DNA from 3 places in the Paenibacillus sp. FSL L8-0663 genome. Region 1 is predicted to be linked to each of the others. Evidence: riboswitches for the same ligand, from Rfam matches in the RefSeq annotation. Region 1 holds a riboswitch; each other region holds the start of a gene.
The links. A riboswitch is a leader RNA that binds a small molecule or an ion and turns the genes downstream of it on or off. The one in region 1 is predicted to bind glycine.
Positions count from the first base shown of each region.

Region 2: linked by a shared signal. The riboswitch ahead of sdaAB (L-serine ammonia-lyase, iron-sulfur-dependent subunit beta) and the one ahead of MKY75_RS19105 (alanine/glycine:cation symporter family protein) in region 1 are both predicted to bind glycine.
Region 3: linked by a shared signal. The riboswitch ahead of gcvT (glycine cleavage system aminomethyltransferase GcvT) and the one ahead of MKY75_RS19105 (alanine/glycine:cation symporter family protein) in region 1 are both predicted to bind glycine.

Region 1 covers NZ_JBBOYM010000001.1:4,345,746-4,354,017, forward strand. Annotated here, with positions in the region: gene MKY75_RS19100 (iron-containing alcohol dehydrogenase) at 1-1,072, shown strand, start outside; gene MKY75_RS19105 (alanine/glycine:cation symporter family protein) at 1,131-2,549, opposite strand; glycine riboswitch at 2,710-2,804, opposite strand; glycine riboswitch at 2,813-2,899, opposite strand; gene MKY75_RS19110 (glycoside hydrolase family 1 protein) at 3,068-4,525, opposite strand; gene MKY75_RS19115 (LacI family DNA-binding transcriptional regulator) at 4,747-5,718, shown strand; gene licT (BglG family transcription antiterminator LicT) at 5,952-6,794, shown strand; gene MKY75_RS19125 (beta-glucoside-specific PTS transporter subunit IIABC) at 7,027-8,272, shown strand, end outside.
Region 2 covers NZ_JBBOYM010000001.1:419,957-428,228, forward strand. Annotated here, with positions in the region: gene MKY75_RS01875 (serine hydrolase domain-containing protein) at 1-751, shown strand, start outside; gene MKY75_RS01880 (Ig-like domain-containing protein) at 968-3,304, shown strand; gene sdaAA (L-serine ammonia-lyase, iron-sulfur-dependent, subunit alpha) at 3,465-4,364, opposite strand; gene sdaAB (L-serine ammonia-lyase, iron-sulfur-dependent subunit beta) at 4,354-5,043, opposite strand; glycine riboswitch at 5,255-5,370, opposite strand; gene MKY75_RS01895 (DUF6359 domain-containing protein) at 5,708-7,312, shown strand; gene MKY75_RS01900 (ABC transporter ATP-binding protein) at 7,638-8,272, shown strand, end outside.
Region 3 covers NZ_JBBOYM010000001.1:4,181,501-4,189,772, reverse strand. Annotated here, with positions in the region: gene MKY75_RS18375 (HPr family phosphocarrier protein) at 1-100, shown strand, start outside; gene ptsP (phosphoenolpyruvate--protein phosphotransferase) at 93-1,805, shown strand; gene gcvPB (aminomethyl-transferring glycine dehydrogenase subunit GcvPB) at 1,924-3,420, opposite strand; gene gcvPA (aminomethyl-transferring glycine dehydrogenase subunit GcvPA) at 3,417-4,772, opposite strand; gene gcvT (glycine cleavage system aminomethyltransferase GcvT) at 4,899-5,999, opposite strand; glycine riboswitch at 6,176-6,275, opposite strand; gene gcvH (glycine cleavage system protein GcvH) at 6,668-7,060, shown strand; gene MKY75_RS18345 (PTS mannitol transporter subunit IICB) at 7,488-8,272, shown strand, end outside.

The DNA of each region.
Region 1 (8,272 bases):
GCTGATATATGGAGGCGGAAGTGTCAAACGAAATGGTCTATATGACCAGGTATTAAACGCGTTACAGCCGCTACATCTCAACATTCATGAATTGTCGGGCGTAGAACCGAATCCGCGGTTGTCCACCGTTAAGAAGGGCATCGACATTTGCCGAAACAAAAAAATCGACTTCTTACTTGCAGTAGGCGGCGGGAGCGTTATTGATTGCACCAAAGCCATCGCAGCAGGGGCTGAATATGACGGCGATGTGTGGGATATTATCAATAAAAAGCACATGCCTACCCAGGCTCTGCCATTCGGTACCATCCTCACACTCGCCGCTACCGGTTCAGAAATGAATCCAGATTCTGTTATCACCAACTGGGAAACAAACGAAAAATACGTATGGGGCAGCGCGGTGACGCATCCGAAATTCTCAATTCTGGACCCAAAAAACACCTTCTCTGTGCCACGTGATCAGACGGTATATGGCATGGTGGATATGATGAGCCATGTGTTTGAACAGTATTTTCACAATGTTAAAAATACACCGTTGCAAGATCGTATGTGCTTTTCCGTGCTGCAAACCGTAATCGAAACTGCACCTAAGCTGTTGGAGGATTTGCACAACTACGAGCATCGCGAAACGATTTTATATGCCGGAACGATTGCTCTTAACGGAACACTGCAAATGGGCTACTTCGGGGATTGGGCTTCGCATACGATTGAACATGCATTATCTGCTGTATATGATATTCCTCATGCTGGCGGTCTGGCGATCCTATTCCCCAACTGGATGAGACATACGGTGGATCAGGATGCTGCACGCATGAAACGGCTGATGCTCAGTATGTTTGACTTAGACACCGTAGGTAAAACAGATAGAGAAATCGCCTTGGAAGGTATTGACCGTCTTAGTGCATTCTGGACAAGTCTCGGTGCCCCTTCCACCCTGGCCGATTACAATATTAATGATGAGCAATTGGAAAAAATCGCAAACATTGCAGCCCGTGAAATGGAATACGGAGGCTTCGGTAACTATAAAAAGCTTAATCAAGGAGATATTTTAGCTATTTTGCGCGCATCGTTATAACATTTAAAAAGGGAGTGTCCTCAAGCCTGTGATGGCTGAGGGCACTCCCTTTTGGAATTTATGAATTAACCGTTTGTCCCTTTTCTTCTACTTGAATAGCTGCCCCTACACTGGCACCTGCAAGAATGCCCTTTTTCTTATTAGGATACAGAGAATCCATATAGGTTCGGGTTTCTGCAACTACGATTCCCGATAAGCCAAGCAGTGCAATCAGATTCGGGAAAGCCATCATTGCGTTAAAGATATCTGCCAGCAGCCAAATGGCTTCCAACTTGATGAACGCACCTCCTGCCACAAGTGCGATGAACAAATAACGGTATGGTTTAATCCATTTGACACCCAGTAAATATTCAACACAACGTTCCCCGTAGTAATTCCAGCCCAGTATCGTTGTGAATGCAAATAAAATAAGGCTAATCGTCACGAGTTCTGCACCAGCCGGAAAGGCACTGGAAAACGCATGCTGGGTCATCAGACCTCCATCGTCATTTCCACTCCATATTCCCGTAACCAGCAACGTAAATCCCGTCAGATTACAAATAATCATCGTATCGATAAATACGCCTGTCATGGATATCAACCCTTGTTCTGCAGGCCATTTCGTCTTAGCAGCAGCTGCTGCAATTGGCGCACTTCCCAAACCGGCTTCATTAGCAAAAATACCTCTGGCAACTCCACTTCGCATCGCCAACATAATCGTCGCTCCGGCAAATCCACCCGTTGCAGATGTGGTCGAGAAGGCCCCTTGTAATACTAAAGCAATCGCATGAGGAAGCTCTCCTGCAAACTTAATGAGTACAATTAAGCAAACTACGATATAGAGCCCCGACATGAATGGAACAATCTTTGTGGATACCTTGGCAATACTTTTGAGTCCTCCAATCGTAACAACAGCAGTTAACACGGAAATAATGATCGCTGTAACTACCGTTGGCACTCCAAAGCTACTTTCCGTCGAAGAAACGATAGCCTTTACTTGCGGAAAAGTACCGATTCCAAATAGGGCTACAAGAACACCAGAAAAGGCAAACAACATCGCCAGCGGCTTGAAACGGCGGCCAAGTCCGTTTTCAATATAATACATCGGACCACCCGAAAATTGTCCGTTCCGGTCTTTAACACGGTATTTAACGGATAATAATCCTTCCGCATATTTGGTTGCCATCCCGAAAAAAGCTGCAACCAGCATCCAGAATAATGAACCGGGCCCACCCAGCTTGATCGCTGTCGCCACGCCAACAATACTTCCTGTACCTACAGTAGCTGCCAGTGCCGTACTCAATGCACCGAAGCTGCTTACATCTCCGCTACCTTCGTCCGGCGCTTTACCAATTAGCTTGAGCGCCAAAGGCAATCGAATAACCTGAAGCAGCTTCAAGCGGATCGTTAGCCACAACCCCGTGCCCATCACGAGAATAAGAAGCGGCGCTCCCCATATCCAGCTGTCAATCGTTTCTAACACATGTACCAAATTCATTTTCAACCCGCTCCTCCAACATATTAGAAAACAAAAAAGAGTCAAATCAGCTGATTCGACTCCTGGAGAGGTTAAAGGCACGAAAAAATACAACCATCTTGTGCAGGTTTCTACCTCTAATAGCTCATAAAAAAGCCTAGGGTATTCCCTGTCACAGGTTATTCGCGTCTCTGTCCTTTTGCCTGAGAGTTTAAGCAGATGTTCTCTGCGGTGCACCTTCGGCGCCCAATTAAGGGTCTCTCCAGAGTTCTGTCCGTTTACGGTCCCCGCTTGTGGCTGTAACCAGCCTAAGCACCTGAGAGTTTTGCCCCTTCGGTCGGAACCTTCGTTCCATCTCCCGCAAACATCAACCAGACATATGAAATTTTTATTCATTATACAGAAAACTTTCAGCTTATTACAAGTGAAAAGTTTGTGAAGCCCTCTGAAATATTATTATTGAGTCTATCAAAAAAGCGGGTACAGCAGATCGCATCCTTAGGATGTCCTCTGCTATACCCGCCCGAGATGATATGGAATTACAATTCTTCACCATTGGTTGCTATCACATTTTTATACCAATTAAAAGAGTCTTTTTTGGAGCGTTTGAGCGTTCCGTTACCGTCATCATCCAGATCAACGTAAATAAATCCGTAGCGCTTGGACATTTCGGAAGTAGACATGCTCACAAGGTCGATAGGGCCCCAGCTGGTGTAACCAATCAGATCAACACCGTCGGCAATCGCTTCCTTCATTTGGGCAATATGCTGACGCAAGTAATCAATGCGATATGTGTCATGCACAGAGCCATCTTCCTCCACCTTATCATATGCACCCAAGCCATTTTCCACGATGAACAGAGGCTTTTGATAGCGATCATAAAACGTATTCAGTGTAACACGCAGGCCGATCGGATCGATCTGCCATCCCCAGTCGGAGGACTGCAGATACGGATTTTTCACGCCGCCAATCAGGTTTCCTGCTGCTTTCTCGCCTTCTGGACCTGCCGATACGGTCAAGGTCATGTAGTAGCTAAATGAGATAAAATCAACTGTATTATTTTTCAAAATTTCGTCATCGCCGGGTTCTGTCTGGATCACAATATTATTTTCTTCAAAATAACGATTCATATAGTTGGAATATTCCCCACGGGCATGCACATCCGTAAAGAATAGGTTCATCTGATTTTCATGCTGGGCTTTCAGTATATCCGCTGGGTTACACGTATGTGGATAGCTTTCTATACGTGCCAACATACAGCCGATCTGAGCACCCGGGATGATCTCATGTCCCCGTTTGGTTGCCAGTGCACTAGCTACAAATTGATGATGCAATGCTTGATATATCGCTTGCTGTTTGTTTTCTACACGGTCAATAACCACACCGCCACCGGTGAACGGACTCATGGTCATTACATTGATTTCATTAAAGGTCAGCCAGTATTTTACTTTATCCTTATAGCGTGTAAACACCGTTTCGGCATAATTGACGTAATGCTGTATGACTTCACGACCCAGCCAGCCATTATACTTCTGAGTCAGACCTAGCGGTGTTTCATAATGTGACAATGTTACCAAGGGCTCAATATTATATTTGCGCAGCTCATCAAATACATTGTCGTAGAATTGCAATCCTGCTTCATTCGGCTCGTGATCATAGCCATTCGGGAAAATCCGCGACCAGTGGATGGACATACGAAATACTTTAAAGCCCATTTCAGCGAACAATGCAATATCTTCTTTGTAGTGGTGGTAAAAGTCCACACCTTCACGTTTTGGGAAACGGGCATTGACTTTGCCTGCCAAAATGTCTTCGAGTCGCTCGGACGAAATCTCTATAGCGTGATCGTTCTTACGTTCCGCTTTGGGTACATAAGCAATCATGTCTGCGCTGGACAAGCCTTTTCCATCTACGTCAAAAGCACCTTCCAATTGGTTGGCTGCAGTTGCCCCGCCCCACAAGAAGTTTTTCGGAAATCCTTTTAGCATCTTCGTCATGGTATAAAGACCTCTTTCCGTATATAAGATTTTCACTTTGGCCTAAGTAATCCCATCAAATGCTGCAAATGTGAATCCATACCTACCATACCTAACGGTAACCGTTCTCCTTTGAAATGCATTGACAGATGCTTTAAAATAGACGTAATGCCCTCATAAGCATCCTAATCGTTGTAACGCGTTTCATGTCAAGTATTTTTTCTTATGTGAGGAGAAGCACCATGTCGAATCTTGATCAAATTGCAAAACTGGCGGGCTTTTCCAAGGCTACGGTATCCAGAGTATTAAATCAGTCCCCCCATGTAAGCCAAGAAACCAGATCTAAAATATTGAAAATCATGCAGGAGTTGGATTACGTTCCTAATCGGAATGCCATTTCTCTATCCAAGGGTCAAACGCTTCAGATTGGCATCATCACTTCAACGATCAATGAAATTGTTCTCGCTTTTCTGGACAGTTTTGTGGAAGTAGCAGGCCAGTATGAATTTCAAACCATTATTTATACTTCGGGAGAAGACAAAAAGAAAGAGCTTCAAGCTTTTGAAGATTTAAAAAGAAAAAGAGTCGACGCGCTGGTCATCATTTCCTGCGTGAATGACACTGATTTTTTGAGTACCTATTGTAAATATGGCCCGATCGTGGCCTGGCAACGAATGGAGCATACCGATATTCGCTCCGTGGCAATGGATCAATATGAAGGTTACATGCTAGCACTAAAGCATTTGATACAAAAAGGCTATACCCGTATAGCCAATGCTTTTGGTCGTCCAAGCAGCATCAATACCCATAGCAGACAACGAGCCTATGAACAGATCATGAGTGAGCACAATCTGCCAGTGTTGCAACACTGGAATCACTCTTCAATTTATAATATCCGTGATGGCGAACAGGTCGTACGGGATTTGTTACAGCATCGGGGGGAATTCCCAGAGGCTATTTTATGTGCTAACGATTATGTAGCTGTGGGCATTCTCTGCGAAGCACGCAGACAACGGCTGAACGTACCGGGAGATCTGGCGATTGTTGGGTTTGATAACACGGAGCTGTCGCATACGTTGGGGATTACAACGATTCAAAATCCTATCATGGCTCAAGCACAAAATGCTTTTTTCATGCTTTCCCCCCAGCTGATTGGACGCCAAATGGAGCTTCATTCGCTAGAGTACAGCCTCATTGAACGTACGACCACATAAGGTAACGCTTTACTTGCAAATTAGGCAAAAGGGTCTTGATATAAAATGTTTTTTGTCGAAACAGAATAAAAAATGTTGAAATCGCTTTTTTTTGTGCTACAATAGCACTATATCGAAGGATTGTGACCGGTGATGCGGGCAATGCCTGAGTTCAATTGAGTACTATTGCTAACAATAGTATTGAATTGTGCTTAGGCATTTTTTATTGGTAAAGGATGGGAGGGGGAACTTCAATGATTATTGAGAAGGTGCTCAATAACAACGTCCTATTGACTAAAAACGATAAAGGCAAAGAGGTCATCGTGATGGGAAGAGGTATTTCCTTCAAAAAGGTGGCTGGCGATCAAGTCGATGATGATAAAATAGATAAGATTTTCATGTTAAATGAAAACGAGTTCACGGCCAAACTAACCGAGCTGCTGAACGATATTCCTGTATCTCATCTGGAGGTCGTGAATGAAATCGTAACCCATGCAACAGAAGTGTTGGATACGGAGTTAAGCGATAATATTTATTTAACGTTGACCGACCATATTCATTTTGCCATACAACGGCAAGAAAAAGGACTGGCACTCCAAAACGCGATGCTGTATGAAATTAAACGCTTTTACAAAAAAGAATTTGCAGTTGGACTGGATGCTCTCCAAAAAATTGAAAATACGCTCGGAGTAAAATTGGGCGAAGATGAAGCGGGATTTATTGCATTGCATATGGTGAATGCACGGATTGACGGTAACGAAATGAAATCTACACTGAAAATGACCGAGATTGTCCAACATATATTGAACATTATTACGTACCATTACGGGATTGTGCTGGATGAGTCTTCTTTTAGCTATTCGAGATTTTTGACACATTTGCAATATTTTGCGATGCGAGTGATTCGTAAAGAAGTCATTCACAGTGGTGAAGAATTCTTGTACAACCAGGTGAAGCAGACGTATACCGAAGCTTTTGCTTGCGCCCAAAAGATCAATGAGTATCTGGAAAAAACATACGATCAATATTTAAGCAAGGATGAATACGTATATCTAACTATCCATATTCATCGGGTAACTGAGCGTAATAACATATAAGACTAACAACTTCATACCCCTCATCGTTCATGGATTGTGACTGGTAAGGCAGGCAAAACCTAAACTGATGGTGAAATCGACGTTCCCTTATAGGAAGAGTGCGCAGTTTTCACCACGAGTTTAGGTTTTTCTTGTTTACAAGGTTAAAAAGATGCATGCCGGCGCATCTTAGCAACAAATGTAAACGGTAAACCCTATCAGTAGCAAGAATAACCCATAAGGAGTTCTAAATATGAGTGATAAAGAACTATCTAAAAAAATAGTGACTCTCGTTGGCGGCGAAGAGAATGTCAATTCCGTATTCCATTGCGCTACACGCTTGAGATTTAAATTAAAAGATCGCACAAAAGCAGACAAAGCTGCACTGGAAGCAACACCTGGTGTCATTACAGTGGTGGAAAGCAGCGGCCAGTTCCAAGTGGTCATCGGCAACAATGTAGGTCAAGTATTTGAGCATATGATGGCAGAAACGAATTTGCAGGATGCAGACAATCCTAATGCCAAAAAGGAAGAATCTTCCGAAAAAACAAATGTTCTCGGCAAAGCGGTCGATATCATTTCCAGCATTTTCTCACCTCTCTTGGGTGCTCTTGCCGGAGCAGGTTTGCTCAAAGGGATTATGGCCTTAATTGCGTCGCTTCATTGGATTGATACTACAAGCGGTACGTATCTCATTTTGAACGCCGCTTCGGACAGCGTATTTTATTTCTTGCCTATATTCCTGGCTATTACTTCGTCCCGTAAATTTAAGACAAATGCCTTTGTATCGGTCGCAGTTGCTGGAGCACTCGTGTACCCGGATGTTATTGCAGCGGTGGACCATCCGGCAAAACTGGCTTTTCTCGGGATTCCAATCATTCTGATAAAATACAGTTCCAGCGTAATCCCAATTATTCTCGCGGTATGGGTACAGTCCTATGTGGAACGTTGGTTTAATTCCTTTGTTCATCAATCGGTTAAAAACATTATCGTCCCTATGCTATCACTGCTAGTTGTTGTTCCGTTGACGTTTTTGGCCTTTGGTCCAGTCGGTAACCTGATCAGTCAAGGCTTGGCGAACGGTTTTACATGGGTATACAATTTAAGCCCATTGATCGCCGGAGCTGTGGCTGGTGCATTCTGGCAAGTGTTTGTTATTTTCGGTGTACATTGGGGCTTCGTTCCTATTATGCTGTCCAATATTGCTACATTGGGTTATGACACGATGCTTCCGATGCTTACAGCAGCCGTACTTTCTCAAGCCGGTGCAACACTGGGGGTATTCCTGAAATCTAGAAATACTCAAATGAAGGCTTTGGCGGGTTCCTCTACACTGGCGGCTGTATTCGGGATTACAGAACCAACGATTTATGGTGTAACTTTGAAATTGAAAAAGCCTTTTATTTATGCTTGCATATCCGGTGGTATTGGTGGCGCTATTATCGCTTCTGGCGGAGCGACTGCAAAATCCTTCTCCCTACCTAGTTTACTGGCGCTGC
Region 2 (8,272 bases), 3.9 Mb from region 1:
GGCTATGCAGAAGGCCATTGCAGGATTAAAGGAAAAGCAGGGGAAATATGACCTACGCACAGAAATTGAAGCGCTTTCTGAAGTTCCACTTGCGTTTGAGCCCGGAACACGCTGGTTATACGGATATGGACATGATTTTGTTGCAGGCCTTATTGAAGTGATTTCAGGTAAATCAGTAGGACAATTTTTAAAGGATGAAATCTTTGATCCACTTGGAATGAACAATACAGGTTACCGTTATCGTGGAGATATTGAATCGCGGATGGCCTCCATGTATCAACGGAAAGACGCCGGAAAACTTGAAAAAATGGAGGGTTTCCTGGATGAATATCATCAGCCAGATGCTATATATGAAGGCGGAGGCGCAGGTTTATATTCGACAGTCAAAGATTACCTCACATTTGCACAAATGATGTCAAATGGCGGCACGGTAAACGGTGTGAACTTATTGGGGAGAAAAACCATTGATTTAATGCGCACCAATCATCTGAATACAGCTCAACTATCGGATTTCACCAATTCATACCATACAGGTTATGGCTATGGACTTGGTGTGCGCACGTTAATGGATAAAGCGGTTGGGCATGCAAACAGCTCGATTGGAGAATTTGGCTGGACGGGAATGGCAGGCACCTGGGTTTCTATAGATCCGAGCGAACAATTCTCCGTCGTATATATGCATCAGCTCGATCCCAATATGGAAGAGTATCATCATTTGAGAGTTCGCGCGGCAGCTTATAGCTGTTTATAAATGCGGGATTGTGGATCTGTTGTGAAAACTCTTCACTATGGCCCTGAAGATACACAAATTGTAATGTCTAAATCTTTATCAGAAATGATCTAGTTAATAAGGACCAAATTTCCCTTGAAGCCTAAACTATTCTTTTCCATATGACGACATAAAACGTAGGTATAAGGATTTTGCGAAATCCTTAATTTAAGTTTTGAAATGGGAGGGAATTAGATTTTGAAGAATAGATGGTCCGGATTTCTGGCGTTGGTCATCCTGATTTCAAGTTTTACATCATATGCAGGGTTTGCATCTGCAGCAGATGCGGTGCTTTCCAAGATTGTCCTTTCCTCTAACGAGGTAACTTTGCAGCAGGGAGATACGGCTGCGCTGACGGCTACGGCTGTTTTTAGCGATGGGACGACCTCGAATGTAACCGTAAGCACGGATTGGAAAAGTGATAATACAGCTATCGCTACAGTGTATAACGGTACGGTTTCAGCCAAAGCTGAAGGGGAAGCGACCGTGGTAGCGACCTATAAAGAGAAGGTACAATCGGTTCAGGTACATGTTACGAAAAAGGTTAAGGCGCTGACATCCAATGTACAAAGCCTGAACTTACGTTCGAGCGGCACAGGACAGATTGATTTGACAGCGACTTATAGTGATAATACGACAGCTCAGGTTTCAGGTGATGCGACCTGGACCTCGGATAACCAAAAGGTAGCGACTGTAGTCAACGGATTGGTTACTGCTCAGGGAGCAGGTACAGCTAATATTAAGGCTGTTTATGGTCAACAGACTGTAACGATTGCTGTACAGGTAGAGCAGGTTAAACGTCTCGATGTCAGTTCATCAGAGGTTTCTCTTTTGTTGAAGGATACAGAGAAGGTTAAATTGACAGCAACGTTCCCGGATGGATCGGTACAGGACGTGACAGAGTCTGCTGAGTGGAGCTCCAGCAATGCAGCTGTGGCAGATGTACTGAAAGGCACTATTACCGGCTATAGCGCGGGTAAGGCGACGATCACAGGTAAATATGGCACGATGTCCGCTACGATTGCGGTGGATGTAGATCAGACGAATAAGCTGAAAGCCAGCGAAACCAATATTTTTCTCCGTTTGGATGAATCTAAAAAAATTCAGGTATCTGCTGTCTACCCGGATGGAACAGTAACGGATATCACAGATAAAGCTACTTGGGCATCAAGCGATGAAAAAGTTGCAACGGTGAATAAAGGAACGATTATGGCCATTGGAGCGGGTTCAGCTACAGTGACTGCTAAGTATGGAGATAAGACAGTTTCGATCAAGACAGATGTCGAAACCTCTAGATTTCTGGATTTGAGCGAGGACAAGCTGAGCTTGAACGCCAAGGAATCCAAAAAGCTCAAGCTGACTGCAACGTACGTAACAGGTACGGAAGAAGATATCACAAGTAAGGCAGAGTGGAAATCCAGCAATGAAGATATCGCTTTTGTCAGCGCGGGGGAAGTCACAGGTTATAAAACAGGTGAGGCTACGATCACAGCTTCTTATGGCGGCAAAACAGCTACAGCTACAGTATCCGTAAATGTGCCTGGTGATCTGTCTTTGTCTTCCAAAACGGCAACGATTGATATTAATGAGGACTATACTGCAACTCTGACGGCTACTTATGCGGATGGACGCAAGGAAGACGTGACACAGGATGCGGAGTGGGCTTCAAGCGCGGAAGATATTGCTTCTGTATCCAAAGGAACGATTACGGGTAAAGCAGCCGGTAAAGCGGTTATTACAGCGACCTATAACGGCAAAAAACTGACAATAAACGTACAAGTGGGCCTTGTGGACCGTCTGGAAACAGACTCGCGTGTGATTGCGCTTGGTGCTCAGGAAACAAAGCAGCTGAAAGTAACAGGCGTTAAGAGTGGTGGCACAAAAACAGACGTAACCAAGGACGCCACTTGGACTACTAGTAATGTAAAAGTAGTTGAAGTTAGCGAAGGTTTGATTAAAGCGAATGCAAGCGGTAAGGCAACGGTCACTGCTTCATATGGCAAGCAAACCATTACGTTTACGGTAGAAGTGGACGTAGCGCAAAAGATTGAAGCGGATGCCATTGCGTTATCACTAAAATCCGGGGATCAAAAAACGATTGCGATTGTAGTTAAATCCAGTGACGGCAAAGAAAAGGATGTTACAACCCAAGCTGAATGGAAAACGTCCAACTATAAGGTAGCCACCGTCAAAAAGGGTCAGGTTACCGCGGTCAGCTACGGTAAGGCTAACATTCAGGCGAAGTTTGGCGGTAAGGTGATTAGCGTACCTGTTGATGTTGATACGCTTAAATACCTGCAAACGGACGAAGTCGCCTTGACTTTGAAGGCAGGGCAGCTGGCCAAAGTTACGGCTACAGCCACGTATAAGGATGAGTCGGAGAAGGATGTTTCCAAACCTGCTGTCTGGTCCTCGTCCAGAATTATTGTGGCGACCGTCAAAGACGGTAACATTAAGGCACAGGGCAAGGGCAAAGCAGTAATTACTGTGAAATATGCAGGTAAAATGACGAAGATACAGGTAACCGTTCAGTAATCTGTAACCCGACTAAAAAGAAAAAGAGCAAGCATACGTCCAGCGACGATATGCTTGCTCTTTTCTTTATAAGGGCGAATTCTCTTTCCCTAGGACAATGTAGGGGAGAGGTAGTCGCCTTGTTTTATAGAGGAAAAGTAATTGGTTTAAAGCTTAGAAATTACGACTTATTCTTCTTGATTGATGCGTTGCGTGTAAGTGATTCGGTCAAACGCTTGCCAGTCGGCGTCTGAGCCAAGCCGCCTTTGGCGGTCTCGCGGTGCTTCGACGGCATCGCGCTGCCGACTTCAAGCATCACGTCAATGACTTCGTCAGACGGAATAGCGCTGCGCACACCCGCCAAAGCCATGTCCGCTGCGGCAAGCGCAGTCACGGCTCCCAGGCCGTTGCGCACGATGCACGGAATCTCCACGAGTCCGGCGACGGGGTCGCAAATCAGGCCGAGCGTGTTCTTAAGAGCGAGGCCCACGGCGTGAACAGCCTGTTCAGGCGTACCACCGCGTAGCTCGACCATAGCGCCAGCGGCCATCCCGATAGCTGAGCCAATCTCAGCCTGACAGCCTCCCTCCGCGCCAGAAATGAAGGAGTTGTTGGCGATCACGTAGCCAATGGCTCCAGCGGCGAATAGGCCGTTCACCATATGCTCATCATCCCAGCCGAACCGTTCCTGCGCACTGATGAACACACCAGGGATAACCCCACATGAGCCTGCGGTAGGAGTGGCGACAATGCGACCCATGGATGCATTAACCTCCGACACGGAGAGGGCATAAGCCATGGCGAGCGCGGAGGCATCACCGGAGCAGGTCTCCCCTGACCGCAGATACTCGGCCAGGCGCTTGCCGTCGCCGCCCGTCAATCCACTGCGGGATACGGTGTCTTGTGTCTGACCGCGATGAACGGCTTCCTTCATGATTTCATAATAATCAGACATTTGGCGAAAGATTTCTTCCTCCGTTGTATTCGTTTCTTGTACCTGCTCTTGAATCATCAAGCGGCCAATCGTGGTGGATTCTTCAGCGCATAAAGCGCTGATCTCATGCAGATGGCTAAACCGCATCGGATTCAGCTCCTTTTTTCAAATTAATCATCTTAATTTCATACATATGAGGTAAAGAACGCAGTTCCGCAATCAGTTCAGCTGGAGCAGAACTGTCCGTTTCAATGGCGGTGAGTGCTTCACCATCCCGGCCTTTGCGATCTACGTGCATATAGGCAATGTTAATGTGGGCCGCGCCCAGCGCTGAAGTTATTGCGCCCAATGTACCGGGCTTATCCGAGTGGAGAAGCACCAGCGTAGGCAGCTCCCCGGTCAGATTGACCCGGAATTCGTTGAGTTGCTGGACATGGATGCTGCCGCCGCCGATGGAGGAGCCCAGCAGTGTGCGCTGATCCTCGCCCTTCCACAACTCGAAACGGACGGTGTTCGGATGAGGAGCGGGGAGTCCACTGACGGCGAATTCCACGGTCATCCCGGCTTGCTCGGCCCATTGCTCGGCATCTGGAATCCGGTGATCGTCCGTATCGTAATTAAGCAGTCCTGCGATGAGCGCCAGATCCGTACCGTGTCCTTTATACGTATCGGCAAAGGAGCCGTACAGTGTCATACGGGCACGGTCAGGCTGCGCCCCGAGCCAGTGCCGGGCAACGCGTGCGAGTCGCACCGCGCCTGCGGTGTGTGAACTGGAAGGTCCGGTCATGGCCGGGCCGATAATAGAAAATACATCTTTGAAACGCATGGTGTGGCCCCCTGTATGTTCTAATACCATACTATATGGTATTTCCGCGTCTTTGCGCGGTTATGACGGTTCCTAATGCTGACGCACAATGTGAGCACAAAAAAGGACAGGATAAGGAAGTTTCCCTTATCTCTGTCCTCGTTACCTGAGAGTTTCGTGCGGTGTTCTTACCGCCTTACCCCTTGGGTGGCTTGCGCTCTCTCCAGAGTTGCGTCAGATGACGATACATGGACCTGAGAGATTATCCGCCAGCCGGGTGCTGGCGTCTTGCTCCTTCGGTGCCGCCAGAGTGTAAGCCTCCTGGACAGACTCTCCCGTCATCTTCATTCGCGTATACCGTTCTACATGTCTTTCTTAGCGTAATGTATGACGTGCTCGGTGTCAATCACAGGGTTCAATTTTTACATAAACGAGGATTTTGCAAAAATCCAATAAGCGACTTCCAATGAACAATATATAGATCGAAATGGCCTAGTTCGTCTAGATATTGCGCTTTGGAGCGACTGGAATCGAATTTTGCAAAATCCTGAAACAGGTGCATTTCCAATAAAAAAGATTAAAGTTTACATAATTATGGATGAAATCAGGAAGGAATTAGAAGATTGGCGGCTAATCTGATAGAGGACAAGTACATTTATGGAAATCATAGGAGGGATATTGACGTATGGTAAAAGGCTTGCGGTTAACAGGTTCACGCTTAAAAGGGATGCTGCATCTAGCAGCGATCGCATCACTGCTGATCGGGATCTTCGTTCCATTCGGTCAGGTCAAGGCAGAGGGAGCATTGACAGTAGCCGAAGCACTTCAGGGCCAAAGCAGTGGAGGTACGGTGACGGTGGAAGGCTACATCGTCGGACATGCTACCGGATCGAAAACGGCTAACTTTTCTTCTCCGTTCGCGAATGATTTTAACGTACTGATTGCCGACCAGGCAAATGAACGTAATACGTCTAATCTATTGGATGTACAGCTGACTTCAGCGTACAGAGGGCAATATGGGCTATCAGGCCATCCTGAGCTGATCGGCAGCAAAATTCGTGTGACGGGTACACTCGGCGCCTACAATAATTTTGGTGGAGTCAAAAGCCCGAGCGCTGTTGAACTGGTGAGCGGAAGCGAGCCGGGGGAACCAGGTGAACCTGGCGAACCTGAACCTGGCAACCCGGGTCAACCCGGTACTACACTGCCGGATGGAAAAGGCAAAAAGGTGCTGTTCGATAATACGCACGCACAGACCGCTGGTGCAGCAGATTGGGTCATTGAAGGCGCCTTCTCCGACTTTGCCAATGGACTGCGTAATGTAGGCTTTACGGTAGACCAATTGAATCGTCCCATTCCTTTTACTTATGGAGAGCAGGCCATAACATATGACAAGTTGCGCCAATATGATGTGTTCATTATTGGTGAAGCGAATGTTGCCTTTAAGGCATCCGAGCAGGCTGCCCTGCTGCAATACGTGAATAACGGGGGGAGCGTCTTCTTCATCTCCGATCATTATAATGCGGACCGTAACAAAAACCGTTGGGATTCCTCCGAAGTTATGAATGGCTACCGTCGTGGAGCCTATACTAATCCAGCCAAAGGCATGACTGCAGAAGAGGCTGCATCACCGGCGATGCAAGGATTAACAAGCTCCGATTGGCTGGCGACCAACTTTGGCGTTCGTTTCCGTTATAATGCGCTTGGTGACGTGAATGCTACCGACATTGTAGCCGCAGATCAATCTTTCGGCATTACCAAGGGTGTGCGCTCGATTGCGATGCATGCAGGATCTACGCTGGCTATTATTGATCCTACCAAAGCTAAAGGCATTGCTTATATCCCTTCAGGCACGAAAAAATGGGGGAATGCTGTAGATCAGGGAGTTTATAACGGCGGGGGCCGTGCGGAAGGACCTTATGCCGCTATCTCCAAGGTAGGTCAAGGCAAGGCAGCGTTTATCGGTGATTCTTCCCCTGTAGAAGATGCTACACCGAAATATGTGCGTGAGGAAAATGGACAGTCGAAGAAGACATATGATGGTTTCAAGGAAGTGGATGATTCCACCTTCCTGGTACAAACGGTCCAATGGCTTGCATGGAAGCAGGACTACACGAAGTTGTCCGATGTGGCAGGTTTGACTCTGGATCAACCAACGAAGCTTCTGCCATTCGAGGAGCCTGCGGCTTCCACGGAACCGCAGGCTGAGCCTTGGGCTGCTCCGGCAGCAGGCTACAAATGGTATGATCCTAGAACGTTCAAGTCTGGCTCCTATGGAGCGGCTTCGTAATTATCGTCAGGAGCTCAATGTGAGCCGGTGTTAGTTAGTCGTTTGATCCCTGCAGAGGGATCAAACGACTTTTTTTGTGATGAAAATTAACCTGTGGTTGGTTATTTCATTACATTTTGTGCCAGAAAGACCGCGCTACTGCTGGATCATTGATTTTTTAAATGATGTTGATAGCATAATCTTAATTGATATATCCATATACTGGTGATAGGATGTATTCAAATTATTCCGACAAAAACGGTATGTAATGTTCATGAGAGGTTTTAAACATCAAACATGGTGAGAATAAGCGGGACAAGACCATGGAGAATGGAGGAAGCACGCATTGAATACCGAACCCGTGTTGGAAATTAAAGGATTATCCGTATCTTTTCGCATCAAGGATCAATATCACCCCGCAGTCGACCATCTAGATCTGACGGTCAACCCCAATGAAGTGCTGGCTGTAGTTGGAGAATCCGGCTGTGGCAAAAGCGCGCTGGCGCTTTCGATCCCGCAACTGCATGACATGGAACGCACGCGTGTAGAGGGAGAGGTCCTTTTTAAAGGCACGGACCTGAACCGTCTTTCTTCAGGGCAAATGAACAAAATCCGCGGAGCGGGCATTGGCATGATCTTTCAGGACCCGCTGACAGCACTCAACCCGTTGATGAGCATTGGCAAGCAGATTGAGGAAAATCTTGATTATCACACGTCACTATCTACGAAGCAAAAAAGGGAACGTGTGCTGGAGTTGCTGGAAAGTGTAGATATACCGAATCCTGTGCGTGTGTATGAGCAGTATCCGCATGAACTGTCAGGAGGGATGCGGCAGCGTGTGATGATCGCGATTGCCATAGCTTGCCGACCTTCTCTTATTATTGCAGATGAGCCGACGACTGCGCTCGATGTAACGATCCAATCGCAAATTCTCGACTTGCTCAAACAGCTTCAACAGGAGACTGGGAGCGGAATTATACT
Region 3 (8,272 bases), 160 kb from region 1:
TACTATTAACATTATCTGCGAAGGCGCTGAAGCTGCCGAAGCACTGAAAGCTCTTGAAAATGTAATCGTCAACGAAGGGCTGGGCGAAGTTCATGCTTAAGATTTCTGGGATTGCCGCTTCGGCAGGCATAGCCATTGCCCGGGCGTTTATCTTGGAGCATCCGAATTACGCTGTAGAGAGACGCGCGGTTGGTGATGTTGAAGCTGAAATCGCAAGATTGGATGCGGCTTTGGCACAATCTCAAACCGAATTGGAATCGATTAAGGAGAAAACGCTTAAGGAACTGGGAGAGAAAAAAGCAGAAATTTTTGCATCTCACCTGCTCATTTTGAATGACCCTGAATTGATCGATCCGGTTAAAGCTAAAATCAGAGACGAGCAGCTTAATGCTGACTATGCTTTGAATGAAGTAGCTACACAGTTCATTTCCATGTTTGAAAACATGAAAAGTGCCTATTTGCAAGAACGCGCATCGGACATGCGTGATGTAACCAAGCGGATCCTGAATCACCTGCTTGGTGTTCATTTTGTTAGTCCTGCAGAAATTGCCGAAGAAACGATTGTGCTTGCAGAAGATTTGACACCTTCCGACACAGCTCAGCTGAACCGTGAATTTGTTAAAGGTTTTGCAACGAATATCGGCGGACGTACTTCGCATTCGGCTATTATGGCTCGCTCACTTGAAATTCCTGCAGTTGTGGGAACGAAAAATATATTGTCTCAAGCTAAAAGCGGCGATTTGATTATCGTTGATGGTTTGGATGGTCACGTATTCGTGAACCCTACCGAAGAGATTGTTGCAGAATACCGTGCTAAACAAGTGGCATACGACAAGCAACGCGAAGAGTGGCGCAAGCTGCGCGGCGAAGCTACGGTTTCTGTCGATGGTGTCCATGTCGAACTGGCAGCCAATATTGGTACGCCTAATGATGTAGCTGGTGTCCTGGACAACGGTGGTGAAGGCGTTGGCTTGTACCGTACGGAGTTCTTGTACATGGGACGCGATAAGCTTCCATCCGAAGAAGTACAGTATACAGCGTACAAAACCGTTCTGGAAAGAATGGAAGGTAAACCGGTTGTAGTCCGTACTTTGGATATCGGTGGTGACAAAGAACTTCCTTATCTGGACCTGCCGAAAGAAATGAATCCGTTCCTCGGATTCCGTGCTATTCGCCTGTGTCTGGATCGCCAGGATATTTTCCGCACTCAATTGCGTGCTTTGTTGCGTGCGAGTGTGCATGGTAACTTGCGCATCATGTTCCCAATGATTGCTACGCTGAACGAATTCCGTGAAGCTAAAGCTGTTTTGTTGGAAGAAAAGGAAAAGTTGGTAGCTGAGGGTGTATCCGTATCCGAAGAAATTCAACTGGGCATCATGGTAGAAATTCCTTCTACAGCGGTATTGGCTGACCAATTCGCAAAAGAAGTAGATTTCTTCAGTATCGGTACAAACGATCTGATTCAATACACAATGGCAGCGGATCGCATGAACGAGCGGGTTTCTTACCTGTATCAACCATACAATCCATCCATTCTGCGTCTGGTGAAAATGGTTATTGATGCTGCTCACCGTGAAGGACGTTGGGTTGGTATGTGTGGCGAAATGGCAGGAGATACAACAGCAATTCCGTTGCTGCTGGGTCTCGGACTTGATGAGTTCAGTATGAGCGCCACTTCCATTCTGCCAGCACGTAGTCAAATTTCCAAGTTGTCCCGTGCGGACATGGAAAAACTGGCTACAAAAGCTCTGGACATGCAAACAGCAGAACAGGTTGTTGAATTGGTTCAAAGCATCGAAGGCTAAGGAAGGGTATTACATTTCAAAGGTTATATCTTTTTCCAACAAAAAATTGCTGTGTACATACAGCAGCCGGTATCTAATTAGATACCGGCTTTTTTGCATGCTTTAAGTAGAATTTGTTTTAACTGCATGAGCAATTCAGTACAGGTTTGCGGGCTGCGGTAGTTTCGTCCAATCGTGTGACTGGAGTAGTATATGGTGCATTGAGCACCAGCTCAGGGTTCTCTTCTGCTTCCCGCGCAATATGAATCATAGTGTCGACAAAAGCATCAAGTGTTTCCTTACTTTCCGTTTCCGTGGGCTCGATCATGATGCACTCCTCTACATTCAGCGGAAAGTAAATTGTAGGTGGATGGTAGCCGAAATCAAGCAGCCGTTTGGCTACATCAAGCGTGCGCACTCCAAATTTTTTCAAGCCTCGCCCCGACATCACGAATTCGTGTTTGCAATGTCCAGGGTAGGGCAGATCAAAATGTGGAGCGAGCCGATGCATCATATAATTGGCATTGAGTACAGCGCATTCCGATACACGCTTTAAGCCATCAGGACCGTAGCTACGGATATAAGTATAGGCACGGACGAGAATACCGAAGTTCCCGTAAAAGGCTTTAACCCGTCCAATAGAATCTCCCTGTTCCCGGTCCCAGTGGTACACCCCCTGTGGATCCCGTGCGACAAGCGGCTTGGGCAAATAAGGGATGAGCCGTTGCTTTACGCCGACAGGTCCAGCGCCGGGGCCACCGCCACCGTGCGGGGTACTCATCGTTTTGTGCAAATTGAGATGCACTACATCGAAGCCCATATCTCCGGGACGGGTAATCCCCATGATGGCGTTGGAGTTCGCCCCGTCATAGTAGAGCAGACCCCCCGCGTCATGCACGATGGCAGCAATGTCAGTGATTTGCTTCTCGAACAGCCCAAGCGTGTTCGGGTTGGTCAGCATGAGCGCAGCGGTGTCGTTGCCTACGGCTTGACGCAGCGCATCCAGATCCACCAGCCCCTCAGGGGTGGAAGGAAGGGTGACTGTTTCGAAGCCTGCGACGGTTGCACTGGCGGGGTTCGTTCCGTGCGACGAATCCGGCACGAGCACCTTGGTACGTCGCTCACTACGTGCTTCGTGGTATGAGCGAATCATCATCAGCCCGGTCCATTCGCCATGGGCGCCCGCGGCGGGCTGAAGCGTGACGGCATCCATGCCAGTTAACGCAGCCAAATCATTTTGGAGCGTATGCAGCAACTCCATGGCACCCTGGATGCTCTCCTCGGGCTGACATGGATGGATTTTGGCGAAGCCTGTATATCGGGCGACATCCTCATTCACCTTCGGATTGTATTTCATCGTACAGGAGCCGAGCGGATAAAATCCATTGTCCACGCCAAAATTGCGCCGGGACAAGGCGGTATAATGCCGAATAACGTCTACTTCGTATACCTCGGGTAATGCTGCAGGTTCGCTGCGCAGCGCATAGTCTGGCAAAAGCGCTGCCACCGGGCGACGGGGAACGTCGCACTCGGGAAGGGAATAGGCGATGCGACCCGGACGGCTCAATTCAAAAATGAGCGCTTGATCGTGTTCCTTTAACAGCTCTTGTTTCTGATCCTGTCCGGTATGTGTCATAGCAATCCCCCCAAGGTGTGCACAAATTGGTCAATCTCTTCTTTGGTTCTTTGCTCCGTCACGGCAATCAACATGTGACCAGCGAGTTCCTCATAGTCCCGGCCCAAATCGTAGCCAGCGATAAATCCAGCAGCTAACAGATTGTCCTGAAGTTTGCTCACATCCGTACCTTCAGGCAGCCTAAGGGCAAACTCGTTAAAGGTCGGTGCGTGAAATGAGGCAGTTACGCCTTTCAAGCTCAGCAATTGTTCTAACGCATAGCGGCTTTTATGCAAATTCAGCTCGGCTACTTCCTGGATGCCCTGTCTCCCCATGACGGACAAGTACACAGATGCAGATAAAGCTAGCAACGCTTGATTGGAACAAATGTTAGAGGTGGCCTTTTCGCGGCGGATATGCTGTTCGCGCGCTTGCAAGGTCAGCACGAAGCCGCGTTTACCATTGCGATCAGTGGTCTGACCCACAATACGGCCGGGGATACGGCGCATATGTGCCTGAGAAACGGCAAAGTATCCACAGGTCGGACCGCCGAGAGAAGAGGAGATGCCAAGTGGCTGCGCGTCTCCTACCACAATATCCGCGCCCTGTTTGCCGGGTGTCTCCAGCAAGCCAAGTGCCAGTGGGTTGGCACTGACGACCAAAAGACCTTTGTGTGCATGGATGAGGTCAGCCATCGGCTGTAGATTTTCCACGGCTCCGAAAAAGTTGGGGCTTTGGACCAAAACAGCCGCGGTCTGTTCCGATACGGCCGCCGCTAACGCATCAGCATCCGTTACACCGTCCGAACAGCCGATCTCCACGATGTCCAAATTCAATCCGCGTGCATAGGTTGCCAATACCTGACGTGCCTCTGGATGGACGGACCTCGATACGATAAGCTGTTTACGGCGGGTAGCTGCGGCGGACAGTGAGCCCGCTTCCGCCAGTGCAGTCGCTCCGTCGTACATGCTGGCATTAGCTACAGCCATGCCCGTCAATTCGCAAATATACGATTGAAACTCGAAAATGGCTTGTAGCTCGCCTTGGCTTACTTCCGGCTGATAGGGGGTGTAGGCAGTGTAGAATTCTGAGCGTGAAGTGATGTGCTGGATGACGGACGGAATATGATGATCATAAATTCCTGCGCCAAGAAAGCTGGCATGTGTGTCTGTATTGGCATTGTGTCCGGCCAGCTCGGTCAAGTGACGGGTTAAGGCTTTCTCATCGAGTCGAGAAGAAAGAGGGAGTTCCCCTTGATATCGAATGGCCTCTGGAATGTCACTGAATAAATCATCAATGGATGATACACCGACCACACGCAGCATTTCGGTTTGATCCTGTTCAGTCATAGGGAGATAACGATGCTGCTTCATAGGTTCTGGCTCCTTTCGAAAAGCAAAATTTTAAATCCGTAAATGAGCTAATAAAAAAGTGTGAGATGAAAACCCGGAAATACATATCTGACATGTTTGCTTTATAGAAATAAGGAGAGTTTAAGATCAGCGTGGGCGCTTATAAAAGGGGGCTGCCACCACCTCGGCACGCAGGCGTTTGCCACGAATCTCAACCTCCAGTGGTGTGGAGAGGGCGCTAAAACGACTGTCCACCAAGGCGAGGCCCAGATTACGCTTCAAGGAGGGCGACTGAGTCCCCGTTGTGACCTCACCGATGTGTTGTCCTTCTGCGAATACCGGATAATGGGCGCGTGGGATACCGCGGTCCATCATTTCTAGCCCGATCAATTTACGAGGAACCCCTTGTTCTTTTTGACGCTGAAGTGCTTCTCTACCGATAAAATCTCCTTTATTCAGCTTGACGAAGAAACCCAGACCGGCTTCGAGTGGTGAAATTGTGGCAGATAACTCCTGTCCGTATAGCGGCAACCGAGCCTCAAAGCGTAGTGTATCCCGAGCACCAAGTCCAGCGGGAATCAGCCCATACGACTCACCGGAACGAAGCAAACCCTCCCATACGGCGGGTGCTTCCGCGGCAGGTACGTAAAATTCAAAACCGTCTTCGCCCGTATATCCGGTTCGTGAGACGAGTGCTTTTGCTCCGAACAATGGCACGTTCTCATGAAAGTGGAAAGATGCCAGATTCGTAATATCCGTATCTGCCACGGCTGCGGCAATACGTGCTGCTTCCGGTCCCTGCAATGCCAGCAATGCTATTGCATCAGACACATTCTCCATGTGAACGGATGCAGGCACATGACGAAGTAACCAATCCCAATCCTTATCAATGTTGGAGGCGTTCACAACGAGCATGTAGCGTTCCGGTCCTTTGCAGTAAACAAGCAGGTCGTCTACTACACCTCCATCGGGGTAACACAGGAGTGAATATTGTGCCTGACCTGGTTCCAACTGGCTGACATCATTCGTGGTCACCCTTTGTAGAAAAGCTTCGGCCTCTTTGCCTTCAACCAAAAACTCACCCATATGCGATACATCGAATAAACCCGCACGTTGCCGGACGGCCTCATGCTCCTTTTGAATGCCGCTAAACTGAACGGGGAGCTCCCAGCCTCCAAAGTCAATACAACGAACCCCAGACTGCGTCCCGTAGGATGAATATAGCGGTGTTTTTCGCAAATTAGTCATGTTTCCACTCCTATCCGGTGTAATCGGCTAAACAAAAAAGACAGGCCGAAAAAAACGTATAGACAGCAGTCTATACTCTTTTTTCAGCTCTGTCCTTGATACCAGAAAGTTACCCCGGTATGTACCGGGTTTCCTCTTGGGTGATCCGCTCCAATAGCGAATGCTCTCCAGAGATGCGTCCGGCAGAGGTCCTTTTGCCTGAGAGATTCACCTGCAATGCAGGCTTACTCCTTCGGCGCTACCTTCGGGATCAGCAGTATATTACCTGGCTTTGCAGATAACAACTTGATCCGATTCGCGTGCACAACTGTCTCACAAGCGGCAACAGCTATGCGAATCTTTTTGGCAGTCTCTCCCTCTGCGTTCATCCGCGTTTGCAGTTGTCGGGTGTTTCCCAAAGTATTTGCTATAACCCATTAATACGCAAATTCATTCAAAATGTCAATAAAAATGTCATCAAAAACAATAGAAAAAACATTTAATATATAAATAAGGATATGTAAGCGTTTGTTATAAATTATTATATTTTTATATAGAGCACTATAGGAGGTAATATGAAGTATTTTTGTTAGTATTATTGACATGAGTGTTCTTATTGTCATAATCTTAACCTGTCTAATACAGGTGAGCAAATGCGATTTTATTCATATGGAAGTGAGGGGAACAGAATGGGTGAAGTGAAGCAGCAACTTTGGTATACAGACGAACATGAGTGGGTTCAGCGGACAGAGAATGGAACGGTGCGGATTGGTATTACAGACTTTGCACAGCACCAACTGGGTGATATTGTTTTTGTAGAATTACCTGAGGCGGGAGTAACGATTGAGCAGGGAGCGGAGATCGGTACGATTGAATCGGTGAAGACGGTATCCGACCTTTTTGCTCCGGTGACGGGAACCATATTAAAAGTGAATGAAGCGCTGGAAGGTACACCTGAGCTAGTGAATGAATCTCCATATGACAAAGGTTGGATGGTAGAAGTAGAGATGGATAAAGATGTGGAGGAATCATTGGGCAAACTACTGTCGGCGGATCAGTATGAGCAGTTGATTTCGGAGTAATAAATAGAGCAATGCAGCATGAAATAATAGCGTGTTATTCGGAATTTTATATTGATTTTTAATTGAATAAGAGCATCGTTAGTTTGCTCGATTTTTGTATAAAATAGTCGCTATGATTTGACGTAGCGGCTATTTTTTTGTCTTTTTTATGAAAACGTAATTACGTGTGTTGTTCTGATATAGTGGGTTGTCCCCATATAGGAATCATACATAATCCAGCGCGGTTTTTCGACTAATTTCTATAGCTACAGGTCATATTAAGAAGAATTATGCAGGTATAATATCTTCCTGGATAATTTAAATTTAAATGTTGTCATCAACGTTCATGACGAAAGTACGTTTTCATTTCGTTGATGAAGATAGCGCTGTCATTTAGTATGAATTTTAAGAAAAGGTAGTGATGCTTACCTACAAGGAGGATTTGAATATGAGTACATTGGACGCAAAGCCAAGTTCAAAAGGAGGCACTCGTGTCGCCGTACAGCGTTTTGGCCGTTTTCTTAGCGGTATGGTTATGCCCAATATGGGAGCCTTTATTGCGTGGGGGTTGATTACGGCACTCTTTATTCCGACCGGATGGTTCCCGAACGAAGGTTTTGCACAGTTGGTTGATCCGATGAAAAATTATTTGTTGCCGCTGCTGATTGGTTATACAGGGGGCACGATGATTCACGGACAGCGTGGAGGTGTGATCGGTGCCATCATGACGATGGGTGTCATAGTAGGAGCCGATATCCCGATGTTCCTGGGCGCGATGGTAGCTGGTCCGCTGGCTGCGTGGATATTGAAGAAGTTCGACAAGGCCATTGAAGGCAAAGTCAGATCAGGCTTTGAAATGCTGGTCAATAATTTTTCGGCCGGGATTATCGGTGCCATTCTAGCACTGCTTGCCCATGTGGCGATCGGCCCGGTTGTACAAATGATCAGTCAAGTGTTGTCGGCAGGGGTACAGTTCCTCGTGAACGCGGGGCTATTGCCGCTTGTCAACCTCATTATTGAGCCCGGAAAAGTATTATTTTTAAACAACGCGCTGAATCACGGAGTATTAAGTCCGATTGCGTTGGAGGAAGCTGCAAGAACAGGCAAATCCGTACTGTTCATGCTGGAATCCAACCCTGGGCCGGGGCTTGGTATTTTGCTGGCCTACTGTCTGTTCGGTAAAGGCTCTGCGAAGTCGTCAGCTCCTGGCGCAGTCATCATTCATTTTTTCGG